One region of the Variovorax sp. YR752 genome, then DNA from elsewhere that is predicted to be linked to it. Evidence: predicted binding sites of a transcription regulator. Region 1 holds the regulator's gene; the other holds the start of a gene.
The links. The regulator FNR, encoded in region 1, switches genes on or off when oxygen is low (the NO sensors DNR and NnrR bind a similar motif). The targets are predictions, from matches to a motif close to TTGATNNNNATCAA.
Positions count from the first base shown of each region.

Region 2: AAG801_RS11950 (OmpW family outer membrane protein) is a predicted target of FNR. The motif match lies at 5,338-5,351, and genes of this name have one in related genera.

Region 1 is NZ_CALRZC010000182.1:2,290-16,996, forward strand. It holds gene kdsB (3-deoxy-manno-octulosonate cytidylyltransferase) at 1-52, opposite strand, end outside; gene AAG801_RS30615 (Trm112 family protein) at 49-240, opposite strand; gene lpxK (tetraacyldisaccharide 4'-kinase) at 245-1,282, opposite strand; gene AAG801_RS30625 (biopolymer transporter ExbD) at 1,297-1,722, opposite strand; gene AAG801_RS30630 (MotA/TolQ/ExbB proton channel family protein) at 1,736-2,374, opposite strand; gene AAG801_RS30635 (hypothetical protein) at 2,606-2,728, shown strand; gene xseA (exodeoxyribonuclease VII large subunit) at 2,721-4,022, shown strand; gene AAG801_RS30645 (Fe-Mn family superoxide dismutase) at 4,108-4,695, shown strand; gene AAG801_RS30650 (DUF192 domain-containing protein) at 4,764-5,216, opposite strand; gene AAG801_RS30655 (cation-translocating P-type ATPase) at 5,251-7,557, shown strand; gene ccoS (cbb3-type cytochrome oxidase assembly protein CcoS) at 7,563-7,754, shown strand; gene ccoN (cytochrome-c oxidase, cbb3-type subunit I) at 7,813-9,261, shown strand; gene ccoO (cytochrome-c oxidase, cbb3-type subunit II) at 9,283-9,924, shown strand; gene AAG801_RS30675 (cbb3-type cytochrome c oxidase subunit 3) at 9,937-10,113, shown strand; gene ccoP (cytochrome-c oxidase, cbb3-type subunit III) at 10,110-11,027, shown strand; gene ccoG (cytochrome c oxidase accessory protein CcoG) at 11,039-12,523, shown strand; gene AAG801_RS30690 (nitrogen fixation protein FixH) at 12,553-12,810, shown strand; gene AAG801_RS30695 (hypothetical protein) at 12,812-13,093, shown strand; gene fnr (fumarate/nitrate reduction transcriptional regulator Fnr) at 13,115-13,858, opposite strand; partial or broken gene hemN (oxygen-independent coproporphyrinogen III oxidase) at 13,942-14,707, shown strand, end outside.
Region 2 is NZ_CALRZC010000038.1:20,968-35,674, forward strand. It holds gene AAG801_RS11915 (Na/Pi symporter) at 1-853, opposite strand, end outside; gene AAG801_RS11920 (hypothetical protein) at 878-1,162, opposite strand; tRNA gene AAG801_RS11925 (tRNA-Lys) at 1,287-1,362, opposite strand; gene AAG801_RS11930 (SDR family oxidoreductase) at 1,513-2,220, shown strand; tRNA gene AAG801_RS11935 (tRNA-Ala) at 2,296-2,370, opposite strand; gene AAG801_RS11940 (alpha/beta hydrolase) at 2,459-3,325, shown strand; gene AAG801_RS11945 (GMP reductase) at 3,360-4,337, opposite strand; gene AAG801_RS11950 (OmpW family outer membrane protein) at 4,558-5,211, opposite strand; gene AAG801_RS11955 (UvrD-helicase domain-containing protein) at 5,414-7,867, shown strand; gene AAG801_RS11960 (DUF2339 domain-containing protein) at 7,977-11,807, shown strand; gene AAG801_RS11965 (DUF3999 domain-containing protein) at 11,804-13,291, shown strand; gene AAG801_RS11970 (BPSS1780 family membrane protein) at 13,307-14,137, opposite strand; gene AAG801_RS11975 (homoserine kinase) at 14,147-14,707, opposite strand, start outside.

The DNA of each region.
Region 1 (14,707 bases):
GCGGCAGGCGCGTCGAGGCCAGCCGCGCCGGCACGAGCACGGTGAAGCTCACGACGCCGGCGCGTCGCTCAGTGGGCGCGCTTCGCTCTCGAGCAGGATCGGGATGCCGTCGCGCACCGGAAAAGCGAGGTGGTCGGCATGGCAGACGAGTTCGTGGTGTTCGTCGATAGGCGGCCGGCGATGTTCCAGCGGGCCCTTGCAGATCGGGCAGACCAGCAGTTCGAGCAGTCGGGTTTCCATGGGCTCAGGCGCGGTGTGCGGGGCGGGGCGGCAGCAGGGCGAGCAGGTCGCGCTCGAAGGCCGCGTCGAAGCCGAAGTCTAATGCGGCGACCCAGATGCGGCCGGCCGCCGCACGCTCAGGGCGGATCTTCACGGCGTCCTTCTCGGTCAGCACGACGTCGGCGGTGCCGGGCGGCCAGGGCAGCGTCGTGTAGTCATGGTGGTCGGGAAGCGGATGCTCGCCGATGTCCAGGCCCTGCTCGCGCAGCATCGCGAAGAAGCGCTGCGGGCGCGCCAGGCCGGCGACGGCGAGCAGCGGTCGGCCGCGCAGCGCATCGATCGAGTTCGGCGCGGGCCTGGCGCCGCGCCACCAGTCCTCGAGCGCGACGACGCCGGCCAGGCCACGCAGCGCCAGGTGACCGGGCAGCGCGGTGCTCGCGCGCGCTGCGTTGTAGAGCACGACGCTGCACGGCGGCACGCCGACGGGCATCGGCTCGCGCAGCGGGCCTGCCGGCTGCAGCCAGCCGTTGCCGGCACCGCGTTCGTCGAAGACCAGCACCTGTGCGTCGCGCCCAAGGCGCAGATGCTGCAGGCCGTCGTCGCAGACGACGATGTCGACCTGCGGATGGTGGGCCCGCAATGCCCGTGCAGCGGCCACCCGGTCGCTGCCGACGCAGACCGGCACGTTGCCGCGCAGGCGCAGCAGCAGCGGCTCGTCGCCGGCTTCGCTGGCTGGCGTGTCCGGACCGACGTCGAGCACGCCTTGCGCGCGCCGCCCATGCCCGCGCGACACCACGCCGGGCGCCCAGCCTTCACGCTGCAGCAGGCCGAGCAGTGCCAGCGTGGTCGGCGTCTTGCCGGCGCCGCCGGCGATCAGGTTGCCGACCACCAGCACCGGCACATCGATGCGTTCGCTGCGCCGGATGCCCGCCCGATAGAGTGCCCGTCGCAATCCGACGAGCCCGCCGAACAGCCAGGACAGGGGCAACAGCGCGATGGCCAGCGGCCCGCGCGCCAGCCAGGCCTGCTGCAGGCGCGTCGCGAACGAGGCGGAGTCGGCCAAGGGCGCCGGCGCCTTCAGCGCGCTTCGCCGCCCGAGGTCTGGGTGGCGAAGGTCAGGCGCGGCAGACCCGCGCGCCGCGCGGCGTCCATCACGTTGACCACGCTCTGGTGCGCGGCGGTGGCGTCGGCCGAGACGATGACGACGGCATCGTTGGCGCCGCCGGCGACCGAGGTCAGCTCTGCGGCGAGGATCTCGACGCTGCGTCCCTCGACCGGCTTGCGGTTGACCACGTAGCGGCCGTCGGCACTGACCACGACGATGATCTCGCGGGGGCGCTCGCGCAGCTTTTCGGCATCCGCGACCGGCAGGGTCACCTGCAGTTCGGTGAACTTCGAGTAGGTGGTCGACATCATCAGGAAGATGAGCACCACCAGGAGGATGTCGATGAACGGGATCAGGTTGATCTCCGGTTCCTCGGGCCGACCCTTGCGGAAGTTCAACGACATCGCGGCCTCAGGCAGCGGCAGTGCCGCGCTGCGCGGTGAAGCGCAGCAGGTGCGGCACGAGGCGGTTCGCCGCCTGTTCCATGTCCAGCGTGTACTGCTCGACCAGGCCGCGGAAGTAGCGGTAGAAGATCAGCGCGGGGATGGCGACGATCAGGCCGAAGGCGGTGTTGTACAGCGCGATCGAGATGCCTTGCGCCAGTTGCGCCGGGTTGTTGCCGGTGGGCGACTGCGACGCAAAGATCTCGATCATCCCGATCACCGTGCCGAGCAGCCCGAGGTAGGGCGCCGACTGCGCGATCGTGCCGAGCGTGTTGAGGTACTTCTCCATGCGGTGCACCGCGGCGCGGCCGGCCGACTCGAACGCGCCACGCAGCGTCTCCTCGGTGATGCGCGGGTCGGCGATCACCGCGCGGATGCCACTGGCCAGCACGCGGCCGAGGATGGAGTTGTCGGCCAGCTTGTTGACGACGTCGGGCGCGGGCAGATTGGCGCGAGTCACCGACAGCACTTCGTCGAGCAGGCGAGGCGGCACGACGCGCGCGGCGCGCAGGCTGGACAGGCGCTCCACCACCAGCGCCAGAGCGATGATCGAGCAGATGATGAGCGGCCAGATCGGCCAGCCAGCGGCTTGTATGATCGAAAACAAGCGAGCCCTTTCAATGGCGAGTTCGTCGGCGGAAGCGGGTCTTTCGGGACGCGCGATGATAGACCAAGGGTCGTGCGATGGCGCCACGGGCGAGACAGCAGTCGCATCGATGCCGGCGCAATCCACCGCTGATGTGGATAACTTTGTGGGCAACCCCGGTGGGCATCGCGCAAAGCCGCGTGAAATCTCGCGCTGCGTTGGATTGCTGAAAACTTGGGCAGCGATAAATCCATGAAAATCAAGCACTTGCACGATCATGACGGCGCTGTGACGGTCATCGTGGTGCTGCAGCCCGCATGGCGCCGTGTTGTGGAGTTCTCGGGCCGCGCCGTTGCTGGCTTTGCGCGTGGCTGAGCTGTTTTCGTCCGCGTCGGAGCGCCTGGTGTGGAGCGTCGCCGGCCTCGTGCAGGCGGTGTCGGATGCGCTGGCGGCACGCTTTCCGGTCTGCGTCGTGCGCGGCGAACTGTCGGCCTTCACGCGCGCTGCCAGCGGCCACTGCTACTTCAGCCTGAAGGATGCCGACGGCGCGGCCGCGCTGCTGCGCTGCGCGATGTTCCGCCGCGCTGCGAGCCTGCTCGACTTCGCGCCGGCCGACGGGCAACTCGTCGAGCTGCGCGGCCGGCTGGGCGTCTACGAGCCGCGTGGCGAGCTGCAGTTCGTCGTCGAGGGCATGCAGCGCGCCGGGGCCGGCGCGCTGTTCGAGCAGTTCCTGCGCCTGAAGGCCAAGCTGGAGGCGCAGGGCCTGTTCGACGCCGCGCGCAAGCGCGCCATTGCTGCCCATCCGCGCCATCTCGGCGTGGTCACCTCGCTCGGTGCAGCGGCGCTGCATGACGTGCTGACCACGCTGGCGCGGCGCAGCCCGCATGTCGAGGTGATCGTCTACCCGAGCCTCGTGCAGGGCGCCGAGGCGCCAGCCTCGCTGGTGCGCGCGCTGGAGACGGCATCGGCGCGCCGCGAGGTCGACACGCTGCTGCTGTGCCGTGGCGGCGGCTCGCTGGAAGACCTCTGGGCCTTCAACGACGAACGTGTGGTGCGTGCCGTGGCGGCGTGCGCGCTGCCGGTGGTCTGCGGCGTCGGCCACGAGACCGACGTCACGCTGGCCGACCTGGCCGCCGACCTGCGCGCGCCGACGCCCACCGCAGCGGCGGAACTGGCTGCGCCATCGACTGCCGCCTGCGCCGAGGCGCTGGCGGTGCTGCAACGGCGCGCCGCGCAGCGGATGCATGCGCTGCTGGACACGCAGGCGCAGCGCCTGGACGGCCTGTCGCTGCGCCTGGCGCGACCGCTCGAAGGCGTGCGCGCGCGCGCCCAGCAGCTTGCGCTGCTCGCGCAGCGGCTGCGTGGTGCGGGCCGGCGTGTCGCCGACCGGCAGGCCATGCAACTGGACCCGCTGGCGCGCCGCCTGCTGCGTGCAGTGGCGGTCGACCACGAGGCGCGAGCGCGCCGCCTCGATGCGTTCGGCCAGCGCCTCGACGCACTCGATCCGCAGCATGTGCTGGCGCGTGGTTATGCGTGGCTGACCGATGCCGATGGCCGCGTGCTGCAGTCGGTGCAGCAGTTGTCGGCGGGCCAGGCCTTGCAGGCCACGCTGGCCGATGGACGCGCCGGCCTGAGCGTCGTCCACGTCGAGCCCGCGCCGCGGCGCTGAGCAGCGCCACGCCTGCCGGCAAGGCCTTGCCGGCCTGCCTACAATGGCTTCAACCCCGCCCCAATCCGACCGAGAGAGGAACTCCATGGAACACACCCTGCCGCCGCTGCCCTTCGCGATCGACGCCCTGGCGCCGCATTACAGCCGCGAGACGCTCGAGTACCACCACGGCAAGCACCACAACGCCTATGTCGTGAACCTCAACAACCTGCAGAAGGGCACCGAGTTCGAGGCGCTGACGCTCGAGGAGATCGTCAAGAAGGCGCCGAACCCCGGCCCGGTCTACAACAACGCCGCGCAGATCTGGAACCACACCTTCTTCTGGAACTGCATGAAGCCGGCCGGCGGCGGCGAGCCCCAGGGCGCGCTGGCCGCGGCGATCAATGCGAAGTGGGGCAGCTACGCTGCCTTCAAGGAGGCCTTCACCAAGAGTGCGGTGGGCAACTTCGGCTCCGGCTGGACCTGGCTGGTGAAGAAGGCCGACGGCAGCGTCGACATCGTCAACACCGGCGCCGCCGGCACGCCGCTGACCACCGCCGACAAGGCGCTGCTGACCGTCGACGTGTGGGAGCACGCCTACTACATCGACTACCGCAACCTGCGCCCGAAGTACGTCGAGACCTTCCTGAACTCGCTGGTCAACTGGGAGTTTGCGGAGAAGAACTTCGCCTGAGCGACGGTTCTCCCCGCTGGAGTGACGAAGGCCGGTCGATGACCGGCCTTCTGCATAAAGGGGCGGTGTCAGTTGCCGAACGGCGCGCCGGTGATCTTCGTGCCCGGCTTGAGCGCACGCCTGGCGAACCAGCCCTGGTTCATTTCGAGGGCATAGCGCACCGGCTTGGCCGAGCAGTGCGAATCCAGCGATTGCGGCTTCATGTCCTCGATGTTGACGATGCTGCCGTCGTCGGCGAGGAAGGCGATCGACAGCGGCAGCAGCGTGTTCTTCATCCAGAAGCACTGCTGACCGGGCTGATCGAAGACGAACAGCATGCCGTCGTTGACCGGCATGGACGGGCGGTTCATCAGCCCGATCGCGCGCTGCTCGGGCGTGCGCGCCACCTCGGCCGTGATCAGGTGGAAGCCCGCGGTCAGACGGGTCGTGGCCAGCCGCTGGGGAGCGTCCTGGGCGGCCGCCGGCAGGGCGAAGGCGCAGGGCAGGGCTGCGGCGAGGATGATTGTCTTGATGAAAGTCATGCGCAAGTGGGGGTGCAGCGACTAGATTATGGCCGTGGCTTCCATCCTCACCGAACGCAGCGCTGCCGTCGCGGTTGACCCGCCATCCGGCGAACTGGCCGCGCTGGACGACCCGCTGAACCAGGGCGCGTTCACGACATGGACGCAGGATCCGGCCGGCCGGCGTGAAGCCACCTCGCAGTTCCGCCTGTCCGGCCTGTACTGCGCGGCATGCGCCGGGCTGATCGAAACTGCGCTGCACGGCGTCGACGGCGTGATCGAGGCGCGCGTGCATTCCGCCACCTCGCTGGCGCTGGTGCGCTGGGACCCGCAGCGCACGCGCGCCTCGGCGCTGGTCGAGGCTGTGCGCCGCGCCGGCTACGGCGCCGTGCCCGACGCCGCCGCCAGCGCCCGTGCATTGCGCGAGGCCGAGCAGCGCAAGGCGCTGTGGCGGATGTTCGTCGCCGGCTTCTGCATGATGCAGGTGATGATGTACGCGACGCCGGCCTATGTGTCGGAGCCGGGCGACATCACGCCGGACATGCTGCGCCTGCTGCAGTGGGCCAGCTGGGTGCTCAGCCTGCCGGTGATGCTGTTCTCCGCCGGGCCGTTCTTCAGCAGTGCCTGGAACAGCCTGAAGCAGCGCCGCCTGGGCATGGACGTGCCGGTCTCGGTAGGCATCCTGGTCACCTTCGTCGCCAGTTCGGGCGCCACCTTCGACCCGGGCGGCATCTTCGGCCACGAGGTCTACTTCGACTCGCTGACCATGTTCGTCTTCTTCCTGCTCGGCGGGCGCTGGCTGGAACTGCGAGCGCGGCACCAGGTGGCGCTGTCGCTCGAGGCCGGCACGGCGCGATTGCCCGACAGCGTCGAGCGGCTGCGCGAGGATGGCAGCGTCGAGCGTGTGGCGGTGGCGCGGCTGGCAGCCGGAGATCGCGTGCGCGTTGCGGCGGGCCAGGCCTTCCCGGCCGACGGCGTGCTGGCCGAAGGCCGCACGCTGGCCGACGAAGCACTGCTCACCGGCGAATCGGCCCCTGTGCCCAAGCACAGTGGCGACGAGGTCGTGGCCGGAAGCCTGAACCTGCGCGCGCCGGTGGTGATGCAGGTGCTGCGCCTGGGCGAGGACACCCGGCAGGCCGGCATCGTCGCGCTGATGCGCAGCGCGCTGACGCAGCGCCCGCGCCTCGTGCAGCAGGCCGAGCGCCTGGCCGGCCCGTTCCTCTGGACGGTGCTGGTGCTGGCCGCCGGCGCGGCCGCGGCCTGGTCATTCATCGACCCGCAGCGCGCGGTCTGGGTGGCGGTGTCGGTGCTGATCGTGACCTGCCCCTGTGCACTGTCCCTGTCCGCGCCGGCGGCGCTGCTCGCGGCGACCGGCGGCCTGGCGCGGCGCGGCGTGCTGCTGCAGCGCATCGAGGCACTCGAGGGCCTGGCCGCTATCGACACGGTGGTGTTCGACAAGACCGGCACGCTGACGCGCGACCGGCTGGAACTCGCATCGACTGTGCTGCAGCGCGAGGGCGACGATGAGCAGGCGCTGCTGGCGAGCGCGGCGTCGCTGGCCGCGCTGTCCACGCACCCGGCCTCGCGTGCGCTGGTGGCGGCGGCCGGCGAGGGCGGCACCGCGCGCCGATGGACGGCGGTCGAGGAGCATCCGGGTCAGGGTCTCGAAGCCCGTGACGAGGCCGGCATCGCATGGCGTCTCGGCCGGCGCGACTGGGTCGTTCCGGCGGCTGTGCACGCTGCGGCCGAGGACGACGGCGCGCTGCACTTCGGGCCGACCGGCGACACGCGCGCCGTGTTCTCGCTGCGCGAGCAGTTGCGCGATGACGCGCTGGCCACACTGGCGCAGTTGCAGCGCGACGGCCTGCGGGTCGCGCTGCTTTCCGGCGACGCGCCGCAGCGTGCCGCCGCGCTCGCGCAGCGCCTGTCCATCGCCGACGTGCGAGGCGGCGCCACGCCGGCCGACAAGCTCGCCGCCGTGGCGGCCTGGCAGGCCGAAGGCCGCCGCGTCGCGATGGTCGGTGATGGCCTCAACGATGCGCCCGTGCTGGCGCGCGCCGACGTCTCCTTCGCCTTCGCTCATGGCTCGGCGGTGGCGCGCAGCGGTGCCGATGTGGTGCTGCTCGGCGAGCGCCTGGCCGATGTGGCGCTGGCGCGCCGCCAGGCACAGCGCACGCTGCGCGTGATCCGCCAGAACCTGAGCTGGTCGGTGATCTACAACGCAGCCTGCGTGCCGCTCGCATTGATCGGCTGGCTGCCGCCCTGGGCTGCGGGCATCGGCATGGCATCGAGTTCGCTGCTGGTGGTGCTCAATGCGCTGCGGGTGGCGCGCATTGACGGCAATTATGGCGACGAGGCCTGAACGGCATGGACATCCTCTACATGCTGATCCCGCTGTCGGTGGTGCTGGTGTTTGCGGTGATCGGCATCTTCGCGTGGGCGCTCAACGCCGGGCAGTTCGACGATCTCGAGCGCGAGGGCGAACGCATCCTGAGCGCCGATGAGACAGCCGCGCGACAGGCTTCGGCAAACGTTGATAGCGATCAATCCCGCCAATGACCCTGCGCGGAACAATGGTTTCATCGAGTAAATGACACCCAAGGAAGGAGATCTCCCGATGGTCAACAACACATCGGCCGCGCCGCACGGGGGGCCGGTCTACGACGACGGAGTGGTACGAGCGTTCTCGCTCGCCGCCGTGCTATGGGGCATCGTGGGCATGCTGGTCGGCGTCATCATCGCCGCGCAGCTGACCTGGCCCGAGCTCAACCTGGGCATCTCCTGGCTCAGCTACGGCCGCCTGCGGCCGCTGCACACCAACGCGGTGATCTTCGCCTTCGGTGGCTGCGTGCTGTTCGCGTCGAGCTACTACGTCGTGCAGCGCACCTCGCAGGTGCCGCTGTTCGCCGGCAAGCTGGCCTGGTTCACCTTCTGGGCCTGGCAACTGGTCATCGTGGCCGCGGCGGTGTCTTTGCCGCTGGGCTTCACGCAGGCCAAGGAGTATGCCGAGCTGGAGTGGCCGATCGACCTGTTGATCGCCGTCGCCTGGGTGTCCTACGCGATCGTCTTCTTCGGCACGATCGGCGTGCGCAAGGTGCGCCACATCTACGTGGCCAACTGGTTCTTCGGCGCGTTCATCCTGACGGTCGCGCTGCTGCACATCGTCAACAGCGCCGCCATTCCGGTGAGCCTGACCAAGAGCTACTCGGCCTATGCCGGCGTGCAGGACGCGATGGTGCAGTGGTGGTACGGCCACAATGCGGTCGGCTTCTTCCTGACCGCGGGCTTCCTCGGGATGATGTACTACTTCATCCCGAAGCAGGCCGAGCGCCCGGTGTACTCGTATCGCCTGTCGATCGTGCACTTCTGGGCGCTGATCTTCACGTACATGTGGGCCGGCCCGCACCACCTGCACTACACCGCGCTGCCCGACTGGGCGCAGAGCGTGGGCATGCTGTTCTCGCTGGTGCTGCTGGCGCCGTCCTGGGGCGGCATGATCAACGGCATCATGACCCTGTCGGGCGCCTGGCACAAACTGCGTGACGACCCGATCCTGAAGTTCCTGATCGTGTCGCTGTCGTTCTACGGCATGTCGACCTTCGAGGGCCCGATGATGTCGATCAAGACCGTCAACGCGCTGTCGCACTACACCGACTGGACGGTCGGCCACGTGCACAGCGGCGCGCTCGGCTGGGTGGGCCTGGTGTCGATGGGCACGCTGTACTACCTGATCCCGCGCATGTTCGGCCGCAAGACGATGTACAGCACGCGCGCCATCGAGCTGCACTTCTGGATCGCCACCATCGGCATCGTGCTGTACATCGCCGCGATGTGGATCGCCGGCGTGATGCAGGGCCTGATGTGGCGCGCCATCAACCCGGACGGCACGCTGGTCTACAGCTTCGTCGAGAGCGTGAAGGCGACCTTCCCGTTCTACGTGATCCGCCTGCTCGGCGGGGTGCTGTACCTGACCGGCATGCTGATCATGGGCTGGAACGTCATCAAGACGGCCACCTCCGGCAAGTACGAGCCGGTGCCCGTGCCGGCCGTCGCCGCCCACGCCTGATCCCAACGGAGTACCGAACAAATGGCCAACAACCAAGCCACCGGTCTCTCCCACGAGAAGATCGAGACCAACAACTTCCTGATGATCGTGCTGATCCTGCTGGTCGTGGCAGTGGGCGGCATCGTCGAGATCGTGCCGCTGTTCTTCCAGAAGTCGACCACCGAGCCGGTGCCGGGCCTCAAGCCCTACACCGCGCTGCAGCTGGCCGGGCGCGACGTCTACATCCGCGAAGGCTGCTACAACTGCCACTCGCAGATGATCCGTCCGTTCCGCGCCGAGACGCTGCGCTACGGCGACTACTCCAAGGCCGGCGAGTTCGTCTACGACCACCCGTTCCAGTGGGGCAGCAAGCGCACCGGCCCGGACCTGCACCGCGTCGGCGGCAAGTACAGCGACGACTGGCACCGCATCCACCTGATCAACCCGCGCGATCTGGTGCCGGAATCGAACATGCCGGCCTACCCGTGGCTCGAGAAGGCCAGCGTGAACCCGGCCGACATGGCGCCGAAGATGAAGGCGCTGCGCATGGTCGGCGTGCCCTACAGCGACGACGAGATCGCCAAGTCCGGCGACGAGGTCAAGGGCAAGACCGAGATGGAGGCGGTGATCGCCTACCTTCAGGTGCTGGGTACCGCGTCCGCGGCAGCGGCGGCGGCCAAGTGAGGGAGATCGATCATGGACGTCAATGACCTCAGAAGCGTCGTGACCGTGGTCTCGCTGATTGCCTTCCTGGGCATCGTCGCGTGGGCCTGGTCGCGCAGCAACCGTGCAGGGTTCGACGAGGCAGCACAACTGCCGTTCGCCGAAGAGCAGGGCGCCGAGGGCGCCTCGCGTGGAGGAAATCAACAATGAGCGACTTCGTCAACAACGGCTGGTCGATCTTCATCGCCGCCGTCACCATCCTCGGCCTCGTGGCCTGCCTCGGCCTGCTGATCGTGGCCAGCAAGCGCAAGGTCATGGCGCAGGACAACACCACCGGCCACGTCTGGGACGGTGACCTGCGTGAACTCAACAACCCGCTGCCGCGCTGGTGGATGGGCCTGTTCGTGCTGACCGTGGTCTTTGCCGGCCTCTACCTGGTGCTCTACCCGGGCCTGGGCAACGCCGCCGGCAAGCTGGGCTGGAGCAGCACCGGCCAGTACGACGCCGAGCAGGCCAAGGCGCAGGCGGCGATGGCGCCGCTGTACGCCAAGTTCACCAGCCAGACACCCGAGGCGCTGGCCAAGGATGCGCAGGCGATGGCGATCGGCGAGCGGCTGTACATCAACAACTGCGCGCAGTGCCACGGCTCGGACGCGAAGGGCAGCAAGGGCTTCCCCAACCTGACGCTGCCGGTGGCCTCGCGCCTGGCGACCGATTCGTTCGACTCGGTGAAGGCCACCATCACCAACGGCCGCCAGGGTGTGATGCCGCCGATGGCCGCCGCGGTCGGTACGGCGGAAGACGTGAAGAACGTCGCCCACTATGTGCTGAGCCTGTCGGGCAGCCCGCACAACGAACTGGCCGCGCAACTCGGCAAGCCGAAGTTCGGTGCCTGCGCGGCCTGCCATGGCGCGGACGGCAAGGGCAACAAGGCCCTGGGCGCGCCCAACCTGACCGACAAGGTCTGGCTGCATGGCTGGGGCGAGCAGACGATCGTGGCGATGGTCAACGGCGGAAAGAACAACGTGATGCCGGCACAGGCCTCGCGCATGACGCCGGAGCAGATCCACGTGCTGTCTGCCTATGTCTGGAACCTTGCGCAGGCTGGCTCGGCGGCGCAGTGACGGAAGCCTGAATGTCTGACACGCACGCGGCCGCGGCGGCGGCCGCCCCGAAAGCCGCCGCCCCGGGGGTCGGCGCTCCCGATGCGGCCGGCGAGATCGTCTCGCTCTACGCCGCGCAGAAGAAGATCTACGCCCGTGCGGTCAGCGGCTGGTTCGCGACCTGGCGCTGGGTGCTCGTCTGGGGCACCCAGATCCTGTTCTACGGGCTGCCCTGGCTGCAGTGGAACGACCGCCAGGCGGTTCTGTTCGACCTCGGGGCGCGCCGCTTCTACATCGGCGGCCTCGTTCTCTACCCGCAGGACTTCATCTACCTGACGGGCCTGCTGATCCTCTCGGCCTACGGCCTGTTCCTGTTCACCGCGGTGGCCGGCCGCCTGTGGTGCGGCTACGCCTGCCCGCAGACGGTCTACACCGAGATCTACATGTGGTTCGAGAACCGCATCGAGGGTGACCGTGCCAAGCGCATGAAGCTCGATGCGGGGCCGTGGACCGGCGAGAAGCTGGCGCGCAAGGGCGGCAAGCAGGCGGTGTGGATCCTGTTCGGCCTGTGGACCGGCTTCACCTTCGTCGGTTACTTCACGCCGATCCGCACGCTCGCCGCGGAAGCCGCGACGCTCGGCTTCGGGCCGTGGGAGTGGTTCTGGATCCTGTTCTACGGCTTCGCGACCTACGGCAATGCCGGCTACATGCGCGAGCAGGTCTGCAAGTACATGTGCCCGTACGCGCGCTTCCAGAGCGCGATGTTCGACCACGACACGATGATCATCAGCTACGACACGGCGCGAGGCGAGCCGCGCGGTTCGCGTCCGAAGTCGATGGCTCACGAGGCGCTGAAGCCGGCCGGCAAGGGCGAGTGCATCGACTGCACGCTGTGCGTCCAGGTCTGCCCGACCGGCATCGACATCCGCAAGGGGCTGCAGTACGAATGCATCGGCTGCGCGGCGTGCATCGACGTCTGCGACAGCGTGATGGACAAGATGAACTACCCGCGCGGGCTGATCCGCTACGCCACGCAGAACGGCATCGACAAGGGGTGGACGAAGGAGCAGATGCTGCGCCGCGTGCTGCGCCCGCGCGTGCTGGTCTACACGGCCATCATGATCGTCATCGTCGCCGCCTTCGCCGCCAGCCTGTACCTGCGAACGCCGTTCCGCGTCGACGTGGTGCGAGACCGCGGCGCCCTGGCGCGGCTGGTCGACGAAGGCCGCATCGAGAACGTCTACCGGCTGCAGCTGATGAACGCCGCCGAACGGCCGCAGCGCTTCCGCATCGAGGTCGAAGGCCTGAACGGCGCGCGCATCGCCTCGAAGGCGGAGGTCGAGGTCGGCTCCACCGAAGCGCGCTGGGTGCCGGTGGCGGTGCAACTGCCGCCCGAGACCGCCGCGGCGCTGGGCGCCGGCGCCCACCCACTACGATTCACCATCACCCGATTGCCGGACGGCTCCGGCGGCGAGGTCGCGGTGCGCGAGAAGTCCACCTTCGTCGTGCCGCGCTGACAGACGCTGAAAGAGAAAGGGATCTGCACATGGCCAATGACAACAACAAGCCGGTCGCCTGGTGGCGCGTGCCGATGGTGTGGATGGTGGTCGGCGGGCCGCTGTCGGTGGTGGTGGCGAGCGTGGCCACGGCCGTGATTGCCTGGAAGCACATCGACCCGGTCATCACCACCACGCCGCAGGGCGAGATCCGGCCGGGCGACAACATGGCGCCCAAGCTCAGCCCGAAGGACGCACTGGCACCGGCGCAGCAGGGCCGCAACCACGCGGCCACGCCGCAACGCTGAGATGCAGTACACCGCCGCCGTCTTGAAGCAACGCGCGCTGACCATCCTCTGGCCGGCCTTCCTGATGGCCGGCGTGCTGGAGATGCTGGTCTTCGTCGTCGTCGACCCAGGGGATCTGCACTGGTTCGGCGGCGAGGCACTGAACTGGTCGACTCAGGCGGTCTACACCGTGACCTTCCTGATCTTCTGGGGCGTTATCTCGGTGGCCGGCGCACTCACCGCGCTGCTGGCCACCAGCCCGGAAGACATCAACGAAGACCGCGGCCGGGGCTGGCCGCGCTGAATCGCCGCCGCGGAAGCCGCCTCAGCAGGCGGCGCTGCTGATCAGCTGGCGCAGGCCGGCTTCGTCGAGGATGCGGATGTGGCGCTGCTTGACCTCCAGCAGCCCGTCGTCCTGGAACTTCGAGAAAGTGCGGCTGACGGTCTCGAGCTTGAGGCCGAGGTAGCTGCCGATCTCCTCGCGCGTCATGCGCAGGATCAGCGACGAGGCCGAGAAGCCGCGCGCCTGCAGGCGCTGCGTCAGGTTGAGCAGGAAGGCGGCGAGGCGCTCCTCGGCGCGCATGCTGCCCAGCAGCAGCATCATGCCGTGGTCGCGCACGATCTCGCGGCTCATGATCTTGTGGAACTGGTGCTGCAGCGGCGTGAAGTCGCGCGACAGTTCCTCGAGCTGGCCGAAGGGGATCACGCAGACCTGCGAGTCCTCCAGCGCAATCGCATCGCAGTTGTGGCGGTCGTGGCTGATGCCGTCCAGGCCGAGCAGTTCGCCGGCCATCTGGAAGCCCGTGACCTGGTCGCGGCCATCCTCCGACGACACGCAGGTCTTGAAGAAGCCGGTGCGCACCGCGTACAGCGACTGGAACGAATCGCCGGCGCGGAACAGCGCGTCGCCGCGCGTCACCGAGCGTCGCTTGGCGACCAGTTCGTCGAGCCGTTCGAGGTCGGGGTCCGACAGGCCGACGGGCAGGCACAGCTCGCGCAGGTTGCAATTGGAACAGGCGACCTTGAAGGCCTCCGTCCGGATCGGCACGACGGGAGTGGTGGAACTCATGAATTCATTCTCCGATTGCCCAGGTGAAATGCCGTTGATGCACGTCAAGGCGCTTGACCGACGGCAAGGCACAGTGTGTGTCCATGCTGACCACTACCCACACCGAGCGCCCTGTCGTCACCGAAGAGCTGTTGCGCCGGCTCGACGTGAACGGCCCGCGCTACACCTCCTATCCAACCGCCGACCGCTTCGTCGATGCCTTCGGCCCGGAGGACTATGCGCGTGCGCTCGACCAGCGCGCGGACGGCGCCGGCGTGATCGGCGGCGCGAGCCCGCTGTCGATCTACGTGCACATCCCGTTCTGCGAGTCGCTGTGCTACTACTGCGGCTGCAACAAGGTCATCACCCGGCACCACGAACGCGCCGGCGAATACCTCGACGTGCTCGAGAAAGAGATCTCGCTGCACGTGGACCGCCTGGGCGCCGGGCAGTCGGTGTCGCAACTGCACTTCGGCGGCGGCTCGCCGACCTTCCTGAGCGACGCCGAGCTGAGCCGGCTGATGGGCACGCTGAGCCAGGCCTTCCGCCTCGCCCCGGGTGCGGAGAACTCGATCGAGGTCGACCCGCGCACGGTGAACGCGCAGCGACTCGCCCACCTCAAGGAGATCGGCTTCAATCGCCTGAGCTTCGGCGTACAGGACTTCGACCCCGCGGTCCAGCAGGCGGTGCACCGCGTGCAGAGCCGGGAGATGGTCGCCGACCTGATGAGCACGGCGCGGGAACTCGGCTTCGAGTCCACCAACGTCGACCTGATCTACGGGCTGCCGAAGCAGACGCCGGAGTCGCTTCGCCGCACCATCGAGCAGGTCGCGGAACTGCGCCCCGAGCGCATCGCGCTGTACTCCTACG
Region 2 (14,707 bases), on a different contig from region 1:
CGTTGAAGATCAGGTGCGCCATCGCCACCGCCATCTCGGGCGTCGGCGCGTGCCGTGCCACGGTCTGCGCGAACAGCACCAGCGCGGGCGCGAACAAGGCCGCGCCGGCCAGCTTGAAGCCGGTGTTGATGAGCGCGGTCTTGCGCGCCAGCGTGCCCATCGACGCCGAGGCGATCAGGCCCGTGACCGTGGTGCCGATGTTGGCGCCCACCACGAGGTAGATGGCGGCCTCGGTCGCGAGCACCTGCTGCTGCACCAGCACCACCGCCAGGCCCGTCGTGACCGACGAGCTTTGCAGCAGGGCCGTGATGACGATGCCCGCCAGCACGCCGATCCAGGGCGAACCCGCCTGCGCCAGCGCGGTCACCACGGCGGGGTTGTTGCGCAGCGGCAGGAGCTCGGTGCCGATCAGGTCGAGCGCGAACAGCACGAAGCCGAAATAGAACAGCACCTTGCCGATCGGCTTCCAGCGCGCGGGTGCCAGCGCGGACAGCAGTGCGCCCAGCGACAGCGCGATCGGGCCGAGCGCCGTGAGCTTGAGCGAGACCAGCCAGGCCGTGGCCGTGGTGCCGACGTTCGCGCCGATCAGGATGGCCAGCGACGCGCTGAAGCTGAGCACGCCGCCGTCGACCAGTGCAATCGCGAGCGAGGTCACCGCCGACGACGACTGGATCAGCGCCGTGAAGCCGGCGCCCAGCAGTGCTGCGACGAAGCGGTTGGAGGTGGCGCGGTGCAGCCATTGCTGCAGCCGCGTGCCACCGGCCTCGAGCAGTTCGCGGGAGAAGCCCGACAGGCCATAGAGAAACAGCGCGATCGCGCTCACGGCCGAAAAGATCCATTGCCAGTCGGTCATGGGCGATGCCAGGCGGGTGTGACGTCAGCCCTGGGGCTTGCTCGGCAGGTCGCCTTCGCGCAGCTTGCGGCCGACCCACATCAGGCCGGTGGCGTAGTCGGCGCTGCCGACCTGCACGCCGCCCACGGTGCGCAGCGCGCCGGTGCCGTCATCGGTGGCCGGGCCTTCGCCCGTGAGGTCGCCGGGGACGAGCAGGCGACCGTCTTTCAGGAAGTCGGCAATGCGCAACTGGCGCATGCCGCGGCCCCAATGCCAGTGCTGCTTGAGGTCGAAGGAGGTTGGCGATGACGCGGGTTTGGATTTCTTCACGGGATGTCGGGGAGGGGCTTGCGAAGGGTAGCGTTGGCGCAAGCAAACGTACAAGTGAACGCACCATGAAAAAAGCCTGCTACTTTGTGGGTAGCAGGCTTTTCAGCGTTTCCGCGATGTTGGTTGGTGGGCCCTGAGTGACTCGAACACTCGACCTACGGATTAAGAGTCCGCTGCTCTACCAACTGAGCTAAGAGCCCTTGCTTTGAAAACCGTTAGTGTTTTCTGGCAAGACCACGAGTATATACCAATCTTTTTGGCACTTCAAAAACTTTCTGCACATTTGTACGAGGGCGCTAGGATGCGCGACCGTCGGGGCCTGGCCCCACCCCCTATCCGAGGAGTTTTCAATGAGCGATGCAAGCAACACCCCCCATGTCCTGATCACCGGCGCCGCGGGCGCGCTGGGCCGGGCCGTGGCCCAGCACTTTCTTGAGCAGGGCGCACGCCTTGCGCTGGTCGACCACCACGCCGGCCGCCTGGCTGAAGTCTTTCCGGGCCTGGACAACTCGCAGCACCTGCTGCTCGCCGGCGACGTGACCTCGGCGCCCGACATGGCCGCGCTCACCGGTCAGGTGCTGCAGGCCTTCGGCCGCGTCGATGCGCTGGTGCACATCGCCGGCGGCTTCGAGATGGGCGAGGCGACGCATGCGCTCACGCGCGAGAGCTGGGACCGGATGATGAACCTCAACGCTTGGTCGTTCGTCGCCGTGACGCAGGCCGTGCTGCCTTCGATGATCGAGCGCCGCGCGGGCCGCATCATCGCGGTGACGGCCAAGGTGGCGGCGCGCGGCCTGCCGGCGATGGCGGCCTACATCGCATCGAAGAGCGCGCTGCAGCGGCTCGTGGAATCGATGGCGGCCGAAGCCGCACCACACGGCGTGAACATCAACAGCGTGGCGCCCAGCGTGCTCGACACGCCGGCCAACCGCCAGGCGATGCCCGACGCGAATCCGGCGGAGTGGGTTTCCACGACGGTCGCGGCGCAGACCATCGGCTTCCTGGCGTCGCCGGGCGCCGCGGCGCTGCACGGCCAGCACCTGACGCTCGACGCCTGATATTCCCCGTCGACAACACACAGCTGCAAACGAAAAAGGCCTTGGCGATTGCCAAGGCCTTTTTGCTGGGTCGGTTGGTGGAGAGGATGAGGATCGAACTCACGACCTCCGCATTGCGAACGCGGCGCTCTCCCAGCTGAGCTACCCCCCACACAGGCCGCATTTTATCGAGCTGCGCCTTTCCATGCACGCTGTCGTGCCAAGATGCCGACTGGAAAAAACTAGGAGCAAGCACCGCATGGAAGCGCACGATCCCGCCTGGCTGGAAGGCATGTACAACAACCTGGCGCGGGTGAAGGACCACCCCGCGTACTTCGCGCGCTGGGCCCGCGATTCCGCCGCGGCGCGCGACACGCTGCCGTGCCGCATCGATGTGCCCTACGGCACGGGCCCGAACGAAACGCTCGATGTCTTTCCGGCGCCCGTGCCCGATGCGCCGGTGCTGGTGTTCATCCACGGCGGCTATTGGCGCGCGATGGACAAGAAAGACCACTCGTTCATCAGCCCCGCGTTCCATGACCGCGGCATCTGCGTGGTGCAGCCCAACTACGCGCTGTGCCCGGGCCCGGTCGACCAGCCGGTGACCGTGCCGGGCATCCTGCTGCAGATGGTGCGGGCGCTCGAATGGACGTGGCGCCACGTGGCAGCGTATGGTGGCGACCCGTCGCGCATCACCGTCGCCGGGCATTCCGCGGGCGGCCACATGGCGGCTGCGTTGCTGGCCTGCGACTGGAAGGCGGTGGCGCCCGATCTGCCCGCGCAGCTCGTGCGCAATGCGTTGTCGGTTTCAGGCCTGTTCGACCTGCGGCCGCTGCAGCGCACGCCGTTCCTCGAGCACACGCTGAAGCTCACCGATGCCGACGCGCGGCGTGCGAGCCCGGCGCTGTGGCCTGCGCCAGCGCGCGGCCAGCTCTATGCGGCGGTGGGGGGCAACGAGAGCGCCGAGTTCCTGCGCCACAACGCGATGATCCGCGAGGCGTGGGGTCGTCACACCGTGCCGGTGTGCGAGGTGCTGCCGGGGCTCGATCACTTCGGCGTGGTCGATGCGCTGGCCGATCCGGCGCACGCGCTGCACCGCTACGCAGTGCAGTTGCTCGAGGCCTGAAAAGAGAGACGGGCGGAAAGGCCGCCCGTCGCGCTTACATCAGCAGGTGTTCGCCGGCGTTGTCGCCGCCCAGCGTGACGTAGTTGACCTTGCGGATGTCCATCAGCGTGCGGCCGCCCGCGTAGCTGATCGAGCTCTGCACGTCCTGCTCCATCTCGACCAGCGTGTCGGCCAGCTTGCCCTTGATGGGCTCGAGGATGCGCTTGCCTTCGACGTGCTTGTACTCGCCCTTGTTGAAGTCGCTGGCCGAGCCGTAGTACTCCTTGAAGAGCGCGCCGTCGACGTCGACCGTCTTGCCGGGCGACTCTTCGTGGCCCGCGAACAGCGAGCCGATCATGACCATCGACGCGCCGAAGCGGATGCTCTTGGCGATGTCGCCGTGGTCGCGGATGCCGCCGTCGGCAATGATCGGCTTGGTCGCCACGCGCGCGCACCACTTGAGCGCCGACAGCTGCCAGCCGCCCGTGCCGAAGCCGGTCTTGAGCTTGGTGATGCAGACTTTGCCCGGGCCGATGCCGACCTTGGTCGCGTCGGCGCCCCAGTTCTCCAGGTCGATCACGGCTTCGGGCGTGCCGACGTTGCCGGCGATCACGAACGACTTCGGCAGCTTGGCCTTGAGGTAGCCGATCATGTTTTTCACGCTGTCGGCATGGCCGTGCGCAATGTCGATCGTGATGTATTCGGGCACGAGGCCTTGCGCGACCATCTGGTCGACCGTGTCGTAGTCGGGCTTTTTCACGCCGAGCGAGATCGAGGCGAACACGCCCTTGCCCTGCATGTCTTTCACGAACTGGATGTTGTCCAGGTCGAAGCGGTGCATCACGTAGAAATAACCGTTCTGCGCGAGCCACAGGCAGATCGACTCGTCGACCACCGTTTTCATGTTGGCAGGCACCACCGGCAGGCGGAAGGTGCGCTCGCCCAGCGTGACGCTGGCGTCGCATTCCGAGCGGCTTTCCACGCGGCATTTGCGCGGCAGCAGAAGGATGTTGTCGTAATCGAAGATTTGCATGACCAGGCTCCAGAAAGGAATCGTTGAGTGGAACGAATGAGCGCTTGGTCCGGCCGGTTCTCGCGGTCGCGTCATGAAAATGACGGCCAAAAAAAACCGGACGCAAGAAACTTGGGCCCGGTGATTGATTTTACGGCCATGGTCGCGATGCGCAAGTCGCCGGGTCGTATTGACCCTATGGGTTGCTGCGTATACCCGACGACCAGGGTGCGGTTCTTCGTCAGAACCGGTAGCCGATGCCCACGCCGAACAGCCACGGGTCGACCTTCACGGTCGACAGCTGCACGCCGTTCATGTTCACGGCACTGCGGATGCGCAGCTTCTTCACGTCGAGGTTGAGGTAGGTGTTCTTCGCCACCTCGATATCGACGCCGGCGCCCATCGCAAAGCCGAAGCTTTCGTTCTGCAGCTGAAGCCGGCCGACCGTCGGCACCTGCAGGTTGACGCTGCTCAGCCGCGTGTAGTTCAGGCCCGCGCCGATGTAGGGGCGGATCTTCGCGGTGGGCATGAAGTGGTACTGCAGCATCAGCGAGGGCGGCAGGTGCTTGAAGGTGCCGATGCCCACGGGTCCGCCCAGCGCGCTCTGCTGCACGGTGACCGTCTGCTTCTGCGGCACCGTCAGCACCAGCTCGGCGGCGATGTTCGGTGTGAAGAAGTAGGTGACGTCGAGCTCGGGGATGGTCTTGCTGTTGATGGTGATGGCGTCGGCCGGAATCGACAGGTCGGCCACCGGGGCCGAGTGGTTCGCCGGCTTCAGGTACACGGCGCGGGCGCGCACCAGCCAGTTGCCTTGCGTTTCCTGTGCCGCGGCCGGCAGGGCCGCCGTGGCGGCGAGCAGGGCGGCGATGCAGGCGGGGGCGAGTTTCTTTTGCATGTGTGTTCCAGGGGTGACGGCCGGCGCGCAGGGCCGGCAACTGGAAGGCAGTCTCCTGCCGGGCCAGGCCGCGCCGCTTGATCTGCCGCAAGGGCGGCAGGCCTGCGCACGCCAGCAGGCGCTGCCTTGATCCAGGTCATGCCCGCAAGGTCACCCGGGCCCGGCGGCGCCCGCCGCGGGGCAGCTTTCTACAATGGGCCCCATGCTCCCTCACGACCTGTTTTCCGGCGCGTCCGCAGCCGATACGGGCGGCCCTGCCTCGCCGTTGCTGAACAACCTCAACGCCGAGCAGCTTGCTGCCGTCACGCTGCCCGCGGGCAACGCGCTCATCCTCGCCGGTGCCGGCTCCGGCAAGACGCGGGTGCTCACCACCCGCATCGCGTGGCTGTTGCAGACAGGGCAGGTGTCCGCGGGCGGCATCCTGGCCGTCACCTTCACCAACAAGGCCGCCAAGGAAATGATGACGCGGCTGACCTCGATGCTGCCCGTCAACGTGCGCGGCATGTGGATCGGCACCTTCCACGGCCTGTGCAACCGCCTGCTGCGCGCGCACTGGAAGCTGGCCAACCTGCCCTCGACCTTCCAGATCCTCGACACGCAAGACCAGCTCTCGGCCATCAAGCGCCTGATGAAGCAGTTCAACGTCGACGACGAGCGCTTTCCGGCCAAGCAGACCCAGTGGTTCATTGCCGGCGCCAAGGAAGACGGCCTGCGTCCCGGCGACATGCAAGCGCGCAGCGACGATGACCGCAAGAAAGTCGAGCTGTACCAGCTTTACGAGGAGCAGTGCCAGCGCGAAGGCGTGGTCGACTTCGGCGAGCTGATGCTGCGCAGCTACGAACTGCTGCGCGACAACGACCCGGTGCGCGAGCACTACCAGCGGCGCTTTCGTCACATCATGGTCGACGAGTTCCAGGACACCAACCGCCTGCAGTACGCGTGGCTGAAGATGCTCTCGGGCCACACCGCCGCAGGCGGCCACTTCACGCCGGGCGAGCACAACAGCGTGATCGCCGTGGGCGACGACGACCAGAGCATCTACGCCTTCCGCGGTGCGCGCGTGGGCAACATGACCGACTTCGTGCGCGAGTTCAATGTGCGCCACCAGATCATCCTGGAGCAGAACTACCGCAGCTACAGCAACATCCTCGATTCGGCCAACGAACTCATCAGCCACAACAAGAAGCGCCTGGGCAAGAACCTGCGCACCGAGCAGGGCCCGGGCGAGCCGGTGCGCGTGTACGAATCTCCCACCGACCTCGCCGAGGCGCAGTGGATGGTCGAAGAGATGCGCCAGCTGGTGCGCGACGGCTTCGACCGCAAGGAAATGGCCGTGCTCTACCGCAGCAATGCGCAGAGCCGGGTGATTGAAACGGCGCTGTTCAACGCCTCGGTGCCGTACCGCGTGTACGGCGGCCTGCGCTTCTTCGAGCGCGCCGAAATCAAGCACGCGCTGGCCTACCTGCGCCTGCTGGAGAACAAGGACGACGACACCAGCTTCCTGCGCGTCGTCAACTTCCCGCCGCGCGGCATCGGCGCGCGCACGCTCGAAAGCCTGCAGGACGCGTCACGCGCCGCCGGGCGCTCGCTGCACGACGCGGTGAGCGCGGTCGGCGGCAAGGCCGGCTCGAACCTCACGGCCTTCGTCGCCAAGATCGACGTGCTGCGCGAGCAGACGCAAGGCGTGAGCCTGCGCGAGATCATCGAGCTGGTGCTCGACCACAGCGGCCTTGTCGAGCACTACAAGGCCGACCGCGAAGGCGCCGACCGTCTCGAGAACTTGGACGAACTCGTGAACGCGGCCGAAAGCTTCGTCACGCAGGAAGGCTTCGGCCGCGATGCCGTGGCGCTGCCGGTCGACGAGCTGCGCCAGTCGCTCGCGAGCCAGGGCATCGACCTGACCCGCCCCGTGCTCGACGAGCCGCTGGCACCCGATGCCGAAACCGGCGAAACGCTGAGCCCGCTCGCAGCCTTCCTGACGCACGCGGCACTCGAGTCGGGCGACAACCAGGCGCAGGCCGGCCAGGACGCGGTGCAGCTCATGACCGTGCACGCCGCCAAGGGCCTGGAGTTCGACTGCGTGTTCATCACCGGCATGGAAGAGGGCCTGTTCCCGCACGAGAACTCGATGAGCGATTTCGAGAGTCTCGAGGAAGAGCGCCGCCTGATGTACGTGGCGATCACGCGAGCGCGCAAGCGCCTGTACCTGAGCCACTCGCAGACGCGCATGCTGCACGGCCAGACCCGCTACAACGTCAAGAGCCGCTTCTTCGACGAACTGCCGGAGAGCGCGCTCAAGTGGCTCACGCCGAAGAACCAGGGCTTTGCGCCCTCGGCCTTCGGCTATGGCGGCGGCTACGGCAGCACGCGCGGTGGTGCCGGTGGCTACGGCGGCGGTGGAGGCGGCGGCAACCGCTACAGCGGGGGCGGCAGCAGCGCCGGCAAGGACACCTTCGCCAGCCCGCCCGTGCCGCCGCAGAAGACCGCGCCCTCGCACGGTTTGCGCTCGGGCATGCAGGTGTTCCACAACAAATTCGGCGAGGGCACGGTGACCGCGCTCGAAGGCACGGGCGACGACGCGCGGGCGCAGGTGAAGTTCGCGCGCCACGGCGTGAAGTGGCTGGCGCTGTCGGTGGCGAAGCTCACGCCTGTTTGAATTTGCTACGAAAGTTGTAGCTAACTGCAAAGGCGGGACGGGCGTCAGGGCGTCTTTTCTTCTGTAGCAGTCGTACACTCCGGGCTCGCCAAAACAAGGGGAGTCAGGGATGTGGTTCGTAGGCATGATGGCCGGCCTGTTCATGGGGGCGATGCTCGAATCGCTGCCCATGGCGTTGCTTCTCGCGCTGGTCGGCGCGTTCGCGTTCCAGAAGCTGTTCGGCAAGAAGAAAAAGGACGCGCCGCAGCGCACCGAGGCCGAAAGCGCGTTGTCGGACGGCCGGGTCGCCAGTCCACCGTCTGCGCCGGCAGGCGCGGTGCTGAAGCTGCAGCAGCGGGTGACCGAACTCGAGGCGCGTGTCGGCCAGTTGGAACGCCGGCTCGCGCTGGGCACGGGCGAGGTGCCTGCTGCCCCGGTGGTCACTGCGTCGGTCGGCGATCTCGCCACGTCCATGGCCGGCACGCCGCTCGCGGAGTCGCCTTCACTGCCCTTGGGCCCGCCGGCCACTGCACGCGCCGCGGAGATGGCGCGGCCGCGCATCGCGACCCTGCAAGTCCCGCCGCCTGTCGTGGTTCCCAAGGAGCCCCTTGCGGAAGCGCCGGTCACGCCCGCCGCGCCCCTTACTCCTGCTGTTCCTGTCGCTGAAAAACCCGTCGCAGCACCCCCACCGCCGGTCGCCGTGCCGCCGCTGGTCCGCCGCCCGCCACCGCCGCCGCCACCCCCACCGGTCCCGCTGCGCGACCGCCTGCCCGTACCGATCGCCAACCTGATCTTCGGCGGCAACATGCTGGTCAAGCTTGGCGTGCTGATCCTGTTCCTCGGCCTGGCCTTCCTGCTGCGCTACACGGCCGAACGCGTGACCGTGCCCATCGAACTGCGCTATGCGGCCGTCGCGCTGGTGGGCGCGGGCCTGCTGGTGCTGGGCTGGCTGCTGCGCCACAAGCGCGCGGGCTACGCGCTGATCCTTCAGGGCGCGGGCATCGGCGTCTTCTATCTCACGACGCTCGCGGCCATGAAGCTCAGCGGCCTGCTGCCGGCCAGCGTGGGCTTCGCGTTTTTGTTCGGCGTGGCGGTGCTCAGCGCTGCGCTCGCGGTGCTGCAGAACGCGCCTGTGCTCGCGATCGTCGCCGCGCTGGAAGGCTTTGCGGCGCCGGTGCTGGCATCGACCGGCTCGAACCAGCCGGTGGGCCTCTTCACCTACCTGCTCGTGCTCGACGTGGGCATCGTGCTGATCGCGTGGTTCAAGGCCTGGCGCGTGCTGAACCTGATCGGCTTCGTCGGCACCTTCACGCTCGCGGCCGGCTGGGCGCACAAGTACTACACCGACGACCAGTACGGCACCGTGCAGCCGTTCCTCATCGTGTTCTTCCTGCTGTTCACCGCGATCGGTTTGTTCTTTGCGCGCCGCACGCTGTTCGATGCGCCGGTGCAGCCCGCGCAGCCGCTGGCGACGCGCGCGCTCGACACGCTGCGCCGTGCCGGCCGGGTCGACAGCTCGCTCGTGTTCGGCACGCCGATGGTCGCTTTCGGCATGCAGGTCCTGCTGATGCATCCGTGGCCCTACGGCGCCGCCTTCTCGGCGATGGCGCTCGCGGCGTTCTACCTCGTGATGGGCCGGTTGGTATTCGCCACGCAACCCAAGGGCCTCGCGCTGCTGGCGGAGGCCTACGCCATCGTCGGCGTGATCTTCGGCACGCTCGCCATTCCGCTCGGCCTCGAAGGGCAGTGGACCGGCGCGGCGTGGGCGGTCGAGGCGGCCGGCATGTACTGGCTGGGTGCGCGGCAAGGGCGCGTCTATGCGCGGGCCTTCTCGTTCCTGGTGTTCGCCGGCGCGGTGTGGAAGCTGCTGGAAGCCACGCAGTTGGATGGGGCGGCGGGGCATCCGCTGCTGCAGGGCTCGGTGATCGGCCCGCTGCTGGTCGCTGTCAGCGCCTTCGCGATGTGGGCGATGCACCGCCGAGCGAAGCTCGATGAAGGCGACAGCCTCGAAGCCATCGTCGGCAGCGCCTTGCCGTGGCTCGGCATGGCCGCACTCACGCTGCTGCTGTGGCAGTGGTTCACGCCGCCCTGGGCTGCGGCGGCGACGGCCGTGCTCGCATCGGTCACCTTCGCGGTGGCGGTGCGCTTCGCGCTGCTGCCGCTCACGTACGTGAGCTTCGGCATGCAGGCGCTGGCCGTGGCGGGCTTCGTCGCCACGCTGCATCGCGCGGGCGATGGCCTCGATGCCACGCAAGCGCTAGAAAGCGGCTGGCAGGGCGCCGCGGCTGCATGCCTCATCGCGCTCAGCGTGCTCGGCAGTGCGGCCTGGTCGATGCTGCAGGCGCACCGCGCGGCACTGGCGCGCGGCGTGCAGCCGGTGTGGTCGGTCGGCAATGTGGTGGGCGTGATCGCGGGCGTGGGCCTGCTGCACCTGGCGATGCTGTTCCAGATCAGCCTCACCCAGGCGGCGCTGCTGTGGCCGCTGACTGCCACCGTCGTGCTGTGGGTGGCGCTGCGCATGGCGCACCTGCCGCTCGCGGCGTTCGCGGGCGTGCTGCATGCGATCTCGGCGGTCCTCTTCATCGTGTTGGCGGAGACGAGCGGCGACATGCGCGTGCTGCGTCCCGCCTTCGGGCATCTCGGCTTCTGGACGCCGGTGGTGCTGGGTCTCACGGCGCTCCTGGCCGGCGACTGGCTGCGCGACGAAGCGCGGCAGCGCGAAGCCGGGGTCGTCGGTGTGGCGCGCAAGCGCTGGGTCAACGCGTGGTGCGCGCTTCCGGCGGTGCTGTGGACGCCGGTGGTCTGGGGCCTGGGCTGGTGGCTGATCGGCATGCTGGACGAAAGCGTCCGGGTGCTGAACCTCCATGCATTGGCGCGCTACGTGCCCGCGGCCGCCATGGCAGTGGTGCTCGTGACGTCCGTGCTGTCTGCGCTCGTGGCGCACCGGCGCGACTGGTCGCAGCTCGGCCGGGCGACGCTGGCCACGCTGCCCGGCTTCGGCCTGATCGCCGCCTACGGCATCGCGGGCGGGCCGACGCTGTTCTACGTGCCGTCGAGCGCGCTCGGCTGGATCGCGTGGCCGCTGGCGCTCGTATGGCACCTGCGCCTGCTGCGTGCGCAGAAGCGCTGGCTCGACGCCTCGGCGCTGACGCCGTTCCACGTGGCAGGCTTCTGGCTCTTCCTGCTGCTCGCGGCGCGCGAATGCCAGTGGCAGCTCGGACGCATCGGCGCCGAGTGGTCGAGCTGGCAACTGCTGGGCTGGGCCCTCGTGCCGGCGCTCGTGCTGTGGGCGCTGCGCTCGCGCGTGCTGCTGCAGCGCTGGCCGCTCAGCGAATACCGCAGCGCCTACCTGGAGTTGGCCGCGACGCCGGTGGCGGTGTACCTGCTCGCATGGGTGTGGGTCACCAACGCCGTGAGCCCCGGCGATGCGGCGCCGCTGCCGTATGTGCCGCTGCTCAATCCGCTCGAGCTCGCGCAATGGCTCGTGCTGTTCGCGCTGGTGCTCTGGTGGCGCGCGCTGCCGCAGGGCTCGTTCGCGCGGGTGCAGCCGATGGTCGCCAAGGGCGCGGTCGGCTTCACCGGCCTCGCGTTGCTGACCGGCATGGTGCTGCGCACCTGCCACCACTACGCGGGCGTGGCATGGCGCTTCGACGCGCTCTACGCCTCGTGGCTCACGCAGGCGGCGCTGTCGATCACCTGGGCGATCTGCGGCGTGGTCGCAATGGTGCTCGGCCACGGGCGTCGGGTGCGGACCTTGTGGATGGCCGGTGCCGCGCTGCTCGGCGTGGTGGTGCTGAAGCTGTTCTTCGTCGAACTGGCGGACCGCGGCGGGCTGTTCCGCATCGTGTCGTTCATTGCCGTGGGCGCGCTGCTGTTGCTGGTGGGGTACTTCGCGCCGGTGCCGCCGAAGAAGGAAGAGGCGGAGCCGAAGCCGGCGCCGGTTGAAGGAGGTGCGGTATGAGCGGTCGTTCGATTCATGGGGTTCTTGTCGCGCTGATAGCCGCAGCGAGCGCTGCGCAGGCGCAGTCGGTCACTTCTGCGCCCATCGCGCTGCAGGGCGCAGGGCCGTACCACCGACTCACGCTGCCGCTCGCCATCTACGGCCGGGCGGCCTACGGCGACCTGAGCGACCTGCGGGTCCACAACGCCGCCGGGCATGCCGTGCCCTACGCCTGGCTGCGCAACGAAGCGGCCGCGCCGCGCACGGCGTCGCAGGCGGTGCCGATCTTCGCGCTGCCCGGCAACGCGGCATCGGTCGACACCGCGCTGGCTTTCACCGTGCGCCCCGACGGCTCTTTGGCACTCGACAGCAAGACCACCGCCAAGCCGAGCGACGCGACGCAGTGGCTCATCGACGTGAGCCAGGTCAAGGGCAGCCTGCTGCAGGCGCGCTTCGAGGTCGCGCCCGATGCGCGCGGGTTGTTCGCCTTCCGGCTGGAGGCCAGCGACGACCTGCGGCAATGGCGACCGGTCAGCGGCGACGAGCAACTGGTGCGCCTGGCGCATGGCGGCCAGACTATCGAGCGCATGGCGGTCGAGTTGGGCAACCTGCGCACGCGCTTCCTGCGCCTGCGCTGGAGCGATCCGCAGCACGGCGCGCCGCTCGCCAAGGTGGAGATCGACAGCGTGCAGGAGGTCGAGCCGGTCGCGCCGATCGAATGGTCCGGCGCGCTGAAGCCAGAGCGTTGCGCAGAGGATTACTGCGACTACCTGCTGCCGCGCGGCCTGCCGGTGCAGAGCCTGCGCATCGACCTGGCCGACATCAACACGCTGGCGCAGGTCGGCGTGTCGGGCCTGGTCGATGCCGCACCGGCCTCGGCGACGCCGCCGCAGTTCGTGCCGCGCAATCCGCTCTACGCGTTGCGGCACTCGCAGCGCCGAACGACCGCGCTGCCCACGGGCCCGGGCGAGGCGCCGCTGCTCGACACGGTGGTGTACCGCCTCGCGCAAGCCGGCGGCGAAGCGCGTTCGCCGGTGCTGGCGCTCGACGGTGCGGTGTATTCGCGCCTGCGGCTGCGCACTTCAGGCCCGGTGAGCGTGCTCGGCGCCACGCCGCCGACGATTGCCGTGGGGGCCACGCCGCGCACGCTGGTGTTTCTTGCGCAGGGCAGTGCGCCGTTCTCGCTGGCCTGGCGCGCGGCAACCGACAAGGGCGCGGTTCAAGGGGCGGTGCCGGGTGCGCCGCTCGCGCTGTCCACGCTGATCCCGGGTTACGCCGCGGACAAGCCCGTCGCAGCCGACGGCGCTTCGGTCACGCTGCCTGTGGCGGCGGTCGAGGCCGCTGTCGCAGCCGCCGCGCTCGCGCCGGTTCCCGAAGCGGCACCGCACGATCCATCGCGCAAGTGGTGGCTCTGGGGTGCGCTGGGTGGGGGCCTGCTGTTGCTCGCAGGCATGGCGTGGTCGCTGTTCGCGAGCCTGCGCAAGGACGGGGCTGCAACCGACTGACCGGCCCGACCGGGCTCAGTTCGCGTCGAAGCTGTCGCGGAAGGTGAACCAGGTCGAGGCCAGCGACATGGCCGCGAGCACCAGCGCCGTGCCGATCATCAGGATGTTGCCGATCGCCAGGGCTGCGCCGTCGGAGCCCATGGCGCCGACGCCGATCAGCACGGTGGCGAGCAGGCCGATGGCGATGCCCGCGAGCATGAACACGCCGAACCACGCCAGGCCGAACAGCGCGTAGGCGCCGAAGTTGCGGAACAGCGCGACGATGCTGAAGAAGATGCTCTTCACCGGCTCCACGCGGTGCCAGTGCACCAGCGCGGGCGCGTGCCACATGGCCAGCGACAGCGGCAGGTTCAGGCACATCAGCAGCGTGCGGGCTGTGAGGAACTCGCTGCTCTTCATGACTTCGGGCGTCACCGTTTCGTCGAACAGGTAGGCGCGCATCAGTTGGCCGCCGTCGATGAGCGCCGTCAGCGTGACGGCCAGCACGAAGTACACGGCCGAGATCACGCCCAGCACCACCAGCGAGCGCCATTCGGTGCGCATGGCGTCGAACACGGCGATGAACATCGCCGAGCCCGTGGGACGCTGCAGGTCGCCCGCGTTGCCCAGGCCGTCGGCGTTGTCGTTCGCGGCCACCGAGGACGCGACCATGAGGCCGAGCGTCAGGAAGGGCAGCAGGATCGGCGCGAGCACGCTGCCGAGCACCGGCAGCATCGACGCCGTCGAGATCATCGCCATCAGCAGGAAGAACAGCGAGATGAAGGCCAGCGGCTGGCGCCAGAAGGTCTTGAGTCCGAGGCGGACCCAGACGAAGCCGGTGCGCGCCGGCACGAGGTTGAGTTTCATTGTGTAGGGTCAGGCTGCCAACGGCTCTAGGACGTGGGCGATGGCGTGCGGGTGGGTGGCGCGCTCGCGCAGCACGCGCTCGAAGTGCGTCGGGTCGTGGGGCTTGAGCATGCTGGCTTCGCGCGGCAGGTGGAAGTCCCACAGGCGCGAGATCCAGAAGCGCAGCGCGGCGGCGCGCAGCATCGCGGGCAGCAGGGCGCGCTCGGAGGCGTTCAGCGCGCGCACGCTTTCGTAGGCGGCGAGCAGGGCGTCGGCGCGGGCGGCGTCATGCCGGCCGCTGGCCAGGTCGATGGCCCAGTCGTTCAGGCACACGGCCAGGTCGAACAGCCAGGTGTCGGTGCCGGCGAAGTAGAAGTCGAACACGCCGGTGAGGCGCGGCGGCGCATCGGGCGCGCCGTCGGTCGCGAACATCACGTTGTCGCGGAACATGTCGGCATGCACCGGGCCGCGCGGCAGCGCCGCGTAGGCCGACGATTCGGCGACATGGTTCTGGTAGGCCAGCTCGGCGCGCAGCAGCGCCGACTGGGCCTCGTCCATGTGGGGCAGCACCACCGGGGCGGTCTCGTTCCA